Regions from separate parts of the Dokdonia sp. Asnod1-B02 genome, predicted to be linked through region 2. Evidence: riboswitches for the same ligand, from Rfam matches in the RefSeq annotation. Region 2 holds a riboswitch; the other holds the start of a gene.

Region 1 (3,843 bases), 1.3 Mb from region 2:
CTGTTTCCATTTTGATCCATAAGAACTACTGATGTTCCTTTTACAGAAGCCATTAGTTTACCACCGTTTACAGTAGTAAATGTAGCCGTACCGTTGTTCTTTTTGATCTCGCTCATGATAGCAGCTGCATCAAATTTTCCTGCAACTACATGATACGTAAGTACACCTTGTAAAGCAGTTTTACTTTCCGGCTTAAGTAGTGTTGCTACTGTTCCCGCTGGAAGTTTTTCAAAAGCAGCGTTTGTTGGTGCAAAAACTGTAAATGGACCTTCTCCTTGTAAAGTTTCTACAAGACCTGCAGCTTTTACAGCAGCAACTAGGGTAGTATGGTCTTTAGAGTTTACAGCATTCTCAACAATATTTTTAGAAGGATACATTGCTGCACCACCTACCATCACTGTCATTTCATCCATCATATCTTCACCCTCAGACATTTTATCGTCCATCATATCCTCCACTTGAGACAACTTATCATCCATCATCTCATTTTGATCTGCTGCTTCTTCTTTTCCTACATTTTTTGAACCTTCACATGATGCAAGTGATAAAAGTCCTGCACAAAGTGCCATTGATAATACGTTTACTGTTTTCATAATTGTTTAGTGTTTGTGTTATATAGATTTACATATATAACGCAGCAGCTTCTCGTACGGTTCTCGGTAAGGTTTGAATTTGGGATAGGTTTAACAATTATGTCTGGATTGTCATAAAGTTATAATGCTGCATAAAATTTGCTACAAAACTTAATTACAAGCTCTTCTAGGTTTCTTCTCTCTTTCGATTTCGCAAAAAATTCTACATATAACCTACCAGTCATTAGTACTAACCACGTGCTTCGATGATAAATTAATCAGCTTTCGCGAAAGCGTGCTTATGAGTATCACTCTTAAAGATGATGTATAAGATGGTAACTACAAACAGTAGCAATAAATACCAAGTATTTGCTACAAGATCTAAGTAATTGATATTACCTTCTGAGAAGCTCAAAATCATTAAAACCTGCGCTCCATAAGGTAATAAGCCCTGAAAGATACAAGCGAAAATATCCAGAATAGAAGCCGTTTTCTTATTGTCTAACTCATATTCATCATTAATGGTTTTTGCTATAGGTCCAGCAACAATGATGGATACGGTATTATTTGCAATTGCCATATTGATGGTGCTTACCAGCGCTGCAATACCAAGTTGGGCAGTTTTTTTACTCTTAATAAGTTTTTTAATTTTCACTAAGATAAACTCAATACCGCCATTACTAGCTACAAGTGCTGCAAGACCACCAGTGAGCAGAGATAACAAGAAAATCTCGGTCATATTTGTAAATCCTGTATAGGCAATTTTTGTGGACTCTATAATGGTAAAATCACCATAAAGAATCCCTAGTAAGGCTGCAGCAAGTACACCTACAAGTAGCGTTACAAAAACGTTGAGACCTACAATAGAGAGGATAATTACAAGGACATAAGGAGCAATTTTTATTACATCATATTCATAAACAACGGTTTCTGTAACATCTGTCGTGAGATCTACTCCTTGAAAAATCAAAATAACAATAGTAAGTAGGGCTGCGGGAACCGCAATTTTAATATTCTGCTTGAATTTATCACTCATTTTTGTACCCAGAGATTGGGTAGCGGCAATCGTGGTGTCTGAAATTACTGAGAGGTTATCTCCAAACATACTACCACCTAGCAAAGCTCCACAAAGAATGGCAAGGTCTGCGCTACTTTTATCTGCAAAACCAACAACAATGGGTGCTAGTGCAACAATTGCTCCCACAGATGTTCCCGTAGAAACTGATAAAAACCCAGCAATCACAAAAATACCTACATAGATATATTGTATCGCAATGTAATCTAAGCCCAGGTTTACAATCGCATCCACACTTCCTGTAGCATTAGTAATTGCGGCAAATGCTCCAGCTAGTAAATAAATGAGGCACATGGTTAAAATTTTGTCATCACCACATCCTTTGAGTAAGATGTCAATCTTAACATTTATAGTCTGTTTAAACATTATAAAAGCCACAATAATTCCAGTAATAACCGCCATAGGAGCAGGTAGTGCATAAAAGTCATCTTGATAAATACCAACGCCTAAAAATGTTATTACAAATACAAATAGCGGGATTAAAGCTGTAAATTTTGGGGTAATTTGTGTAGTCTGTGTCATGTTCTTCTTCATTCTTGCAAGGAGATAATAGCAATTAGATAGAAGTATGAGTTAACATTGGTTCCAATTAATTGGCTTATCTATTTAGCACCTTGCTCGTTATTGCAGGTTGCTATCTCCTTATTGAGATTCTTGATAAATAATTTAAAAGCGCAAAACTAGTGTTCAAATAATATTTTAAAGCTTAAAAAAAGTTAATTTTTTAATGTTTAAGTAATTAAAAAGATGAAATTTTCGCAAACTATAATATAGATTTCATTTTAAGCTATTTGTACTCTGACGATAGTATCTTGATTACATTACACAAGAATCTATTTATTTTTTAAGAGACTCAGCTATCTGTCCATCGCTTTATAATTCGCATTACATTTTTAATTATTAAGTTGTGGTTGATGTTGTTTGAAATATGATTAAATATTTTCTTTTTACGCTTTCGCGAAAGCGTAACTCTCAACTAAAAATACATTTGATGTAACCTTCTTAGAGGATCTTTATGGTGGTTGTGTAATCATACTTATTTAAAGAAATAATTACCTTTGCACCCCATTATGAAAAACGAAACATCACAACTACTAGATTTTGTTACTAGCGAACTCTCAAAAGCCGATTTTACAATCACTCCAGATATTAATAGGGTAGAAGTTCTAGACTTTTTCATTACGGCACCTACAGGTAAAACAAGCGAATTGCAACTAAGGACTATCCAAGTTAAAGAGGAAGAAAGTATTAAAATTCAAAAGCTTGATTACGGACAGGTTGCATCGCACCGTTTTTTGGGTTTAGTTACAATAATAGAAGATGCCCCAAGAGCCTTTTATATTATTCCGTCTGCTACGTTTACAACAGCAGATAATACGATATTCTTTGAGCATCCTATGGAAATGATGCCGCACTTAAGCCACTGGGAGATTAAAGTATTTACCGCTGCTATTCCTAAGTTGGCTCAATATGAAATAAGTAATTTTTATAAAGTCTAATAATCAATTTACCTCTGGCAAAAAGATTATCAATAGCACTAGCTTCTTGTTGAATAGCGTTCATGCTTCTCTGAGATTAGAAGTAGTTTTTTGCACAATTCAATTGAATCAACATCGTGAGAGGGGCTCACGATTTTTGAGCTTATAAAGGTCTGGCAGGGGTGTCAGGCCTTTATTTCTGAGATAAAATTGGATATTATGAATCGTCGTAAAACTACATATCACAGTACAAGTTTTTACAGTATCCAGATTCATTGATGGATTCCTTCGTAAGCCGATTTTCTTCTTGTAATTTTGCAAATTATAATTCGATTAAAAACAAGTAATTATGAGTAAAGTAAAAGGAAATGATGTAGTAAAAGTACACTACACAGGAAAATTAGCAGATGGACAGGTGTTTGATAGCTCTTTACAAAGAGAACCTTTACAGGTAGAACTTGGCAAAGGCCAACTTATCCCAGGATTTGAGAATGCTTTAATAGATATGGCGGTTAACGAGAAGAAAACGGTTACTATAACTAAGGAAGAAGCGTACGGTGACGTGCAGCAAGAGTTATTTCAAACAGTACCGAAAACGCAACTACCTGAAGAAATCAAACCAGAAGTAGGTGTTATATTAGTAGCTTCTAGACCTGATGGTTCTGAGCAGCAGTTACGTGTATCTGAAGTAAATGAAGATCATATTATTGTAGATGCA
Region 2 (3,843 bases):
AATAAGTATAAAAGATTCTGGAGACCGAATTATAAAATCAATTTACCGATAACAGAAGGTGAGTGGAAAACTGTCACTTACAATCTTTCAGATTTTGGAACATATAGACTTGGTGAACCTTTGGAAGGTCACCCAGGTAAAGAAGATCTTGCAGATATTATACGTCTAGGACTTATCTCAAATACAAAAGCCGCTACAGATTTTCTGATTGAAGTAGATAAAATCGTATTTGAGTAATTACATCTAAGTCATTTCGAGCCTGTCGAGAAATCGCATAACAGTGAGCGCATTCGAGTAATCATAAAGCTATCGCTATGATAATGTATAAACCAAAAAAAAAGGAGCCATTAGGCTCCCTTTTTAATACGTATATCAGTGAATTATATATTGAAAGCCTCTTTAACTTTCTCTACATAATCAAGTTTTTCCCAAGTAAATAATTCTACTTCGATATTCTTTTCTTTACCGTCAAAGCTCTTGAAGGTTTTTGTAACTACTTCGTTTGTACGTCCCATGTGTCCGTAAGCAGCAGTCTCGCTGTACATAGGAGAACGTAGCTTTAATCTACTTTCAATAGCAGCTGGTCTCATGTCAAATAGTGCAGTAACTTTCTTTGCAATCTCACCATCAGATAAGTTTACTTTAGAAGTACCGTACGTGTCTACAAAGATTCCCATAGGCTCTACAACACCAATGGCATAAGAAACCTGCACAAGAATCTCATCTGCAACGCCTGCAGCAACAAGATTTTTTGCAATGTGACGTGTAGCATAAGCAGCAGAGCGATCTACTTTTGATGGATCTTTTCCAGAAAAAGCACCACCTCCGTGAGCTCCTTTACCACCATAAGTATCTACAATAATCTTACGACCTGTAAGACCAGTATCTCCGTGAGGTCCACCTATTACAAACTTCCCAGTTGGGTTAATGTGATACTTAATATCATCATTAAAAAGATTTGCAATATTTTCTGGTAATAAACCTACTACGCGAGGTATTAAAATATCTTGAATATCTCCACGTATGCGACCTAGCATAGCTTCGTCCTCATCAAAATCATCATGTTGTGTAGAAACTACAATAGCATCAATACGTTGAGGTACGTTTTCATCACTATATTCTATAGTCACCTGCGCTTTTGCGTCTGGACGTAAATAAGTAATCTCATCATCTTCACGACGTAGGTTACCTAGTTCAATAAGTAATTTATGAGAAAGCTCAAGTGCCAGTGGCATAAAGTTTTCTGTCTCCTTTGTAGCATAACCAAACATCATTCCTTGATCTCCAGCTCCTTGCTCTTCTTTTGAGTCGCGATCTACACCACGGTTAATATCGTCAGACTGCTCGTGTATGGCAGATAATACACCACAAGAGTTACCGTCAAACATATATTCACCCTTCGTGTAACCTATTTTATTAATGGTTTCACGAGCGATTTTTTGAACATCTAAGTAAGCACTAGATCGTACTTCACCAGCAAGTACTACTTGTCCAGTGGTAACTAGGGTCTCGCAAGCAACTTTAGATTGCGGATCAAAAGCGAGAAAATTATCAATAAGCGCATCAGAAATCTGATCTGCAACTTTATCTGGGTGTCCTTCAGAAACAGATTCTGAGGTAAATAAATAAGCCATTTTTTAATTTTTTGTCAAGAAGTAGATTTGACGTATGCTGGGTAGAAACATAACATAAGAAACGTTAAAGTCTTATGTTTGATTTTAGCCATTTTTTATTGAGGTTGCAAGCAGTCAAATCTGTCCTCGTAATTATGGCACAAAGGTAAAGAAACTTTAATAATATAAACAATCCATTATCCTACCAATTTAGTAGGGTTATGTTATTGTTTTGTGAAAATTTGAAGAGCAAATTTAAAGCTCTCATAACCTCGATTAGAATATTATACTGTAAAAATTATTTAAGCGGAATATTTTACTGAAATAGTGATTTTAATAAAACTTTTTAGAAAAATATTCTAAAAAGTTTGTTTTTGTAGATTTGTTTTTACAATATTTGTGCTCACAAAGTTCAATGACAGTTCAGATTTTCGCGAAAGCGCAATAATGAACAGAATAAATGTTATCAAGAAAGGCTGAGGGAATGACCCTATGAAGCCTTAGCAACCCTTTCACTTAGAAAGAAGGTGCTACATTCTACCCAAGAATCGCTCATTACCGAAACTTGAGGATAGATAACATCGAGCAAGTACCTCACAGGTATGCGCTTATGTTTTTTCTTATAATATTTTTCTTTAAACATTTCCTCGACCTTGAGATAAGGATTCGCATTGGAAATATTTGGCTTTTGTTTTTAATCCGTTCACACGAAGTGAATGGCTAAAATTAATCCTAGTAGTACTGGGACAAAAAAGAGAAAAATGAGTACACAAAAATTAGCAACCAAAGCGTTGCACGCAGGACACGATTATGCAGCAAATGGAGGAACTCGAGCGGTGCCTATCTACCAGAGCACGGCTTATGTTTTTAAAGATGCAGACCATGCAGCAAATCTATTTAACCTGTCTGAGCCAGGTTTTATTTACGCACGTCTCAATAACCCAACAAATGACGTGCTTGAGAAACGCCTCACAGACATAGAGGGCGGACTAGCAGCTGTGGTGACCGCCTCAGGGACTGCGGCCATCAACACGACTTTACTCACTTTATTAAAGCAAGGCGATCACATTGTAGCTTCTAGTAGTCTTTACGGAGGCACATGGAATCTTCTCAGTGTGACATTACCACGTTTTGGGATTACAACCACTTTTGTAGATCCTTCAGATCCTCAAAATTTTGAGAAGGCAGCACAAGAAAATACGAGAGCTTTCTTTGTAGAGTCATTAGGTAATCCTAAGCTTGACGTTTTAGATTTAAAAGGTATTTCCGCTTTCGCGAAAGCGCACAAAGTCCCTTTCATTGTAGATAACACCGTAGCAACACCAGCATTACTCAACCCAATCGAGCACGGTGCAGATATCGTGATTCACTCACTTACAAAATACATAAATGGTAATGGTACCGCATTAGGTGGAGTTATTATAGATGCTGGAAAATTTGACTGGAGTAATGGTAAGTTTCCAGAATTTACGGAGCCTTCCGCCGGATATCACGGTTTAGTTTATTGGGATGTGATTAAGGAAGCATCGTTTATTGCTAAGGTGCGTATAGAAGGTTTGCGTGATCATGGCGCTGCCTTAAGTCCGTTTAATGCATTCCAAATCTTACAAGGTCTAGAAACACTAGAACTTAGATTACAGAAGCATTCTAAAAATGCGCTTGAACTTGCAGAGTGGTTACAAACTCGGGATGAGGTGGCATGGGTAAACTATCCAGGTCTTGCTTCTAGTAAGTACAACGACCTTGCAAAACAATACTTGCCTAATGGACAGAGTGGAATTGTGACCTTTGGTGTAAAAGGAGGTTTTGAGAGCGCAAAAACAATCTCAAATGAAACTAAACTTTTCTCACTGCTAGCAAATATAGGAGATAGTAAGTCGCTCATAATTCACCCTGCAAGTACAACCCATCAACAGCTTAGTGATGATGATCAGGTAAGCACAGGCGTGACTAAAGATTTAATACGTCTTTCTGTAGGTCTTGAGGATATAGCAGATTTAAAAGAAGATCTCGTAGCAGCATTTGCGCGAGTAGATAAAAACGTCTTAGTGTAATTAATCTTAGTTAATTAATTAGTGCGGGAGTCCCCTGTTCATAGGGACTCCCTTTTTTAACTTATAGATAGGCTATGCTTTTACACATTGATTTACAAGATTTTAAAACACACTCGGGATATACGTGTCATTTACATGTCACGTATCAATTGTTTGGTGAGCCATTAGGTACAGCG

What was found. A riboswitch is a leader RNA that binds a small molecule or an ion and turns the genes downstream of it on or off. The one in region 2 is predicted to bind S-adenosylmethionine.
Region 1: it holds a riboswitch for S-adenosylmethionine, as region 2 does, so the genes downstream of both, ACJJVU_RS09675 (Na+/H+ antiporter NhaC family protein) here and ACJJVU_RS15460 (O-acetylhomoserine aminocarboxypropyltransferase/cysteine synthase family protein) in region 2, are expected to answer to the same signal.

What each region holds. Positions count from the first base shown of each region.
Region 1 is NZ_JBEFNW010000002.1:2,108,723-2,112,565, reverse strand. It holds gene ACJJVU_RS09680 (fasciclin domain-containing protein) at 1-593, opposite strand, end outside; gene ACJJVU_RS09675 (Na+/H+ antiporter NhaC family protein) at 847-2,169, opposite strand; SAM-I-IV-variant riboswitch at 2,217-2,313, opposite strand; gene ACJJVU_RS09670 (hypothetical protein) at 2,718-3,146, shown strand; gene ACJJVU_RS09665 (peptidylprolyl isomerase) at 3,475-3,843, shown strand, end outside.
Region 2 is NZ_JBEFNW010000002.1:3,444,686-3,448,528, reverse strand. It holds gene ACJJVU_RS15470 (CIA30 family protein) at 1-237, shown strand, start outside; gene metK (methionine adenosyltransferase) at 381-1,634, opposite strand; SAM riboswitch class I at 2,074-2,195, shown strand; gene ACJJVU_RS15460 (O-acetylhomoserine aminocarboxypropyltransferase/cysteine synthase family protein) at 2,375-3,667, shown strand; gene ACJJVU_RS15455 (alpha/beta fold hydrolase) at 3,742-3,843, shown strand, end outside.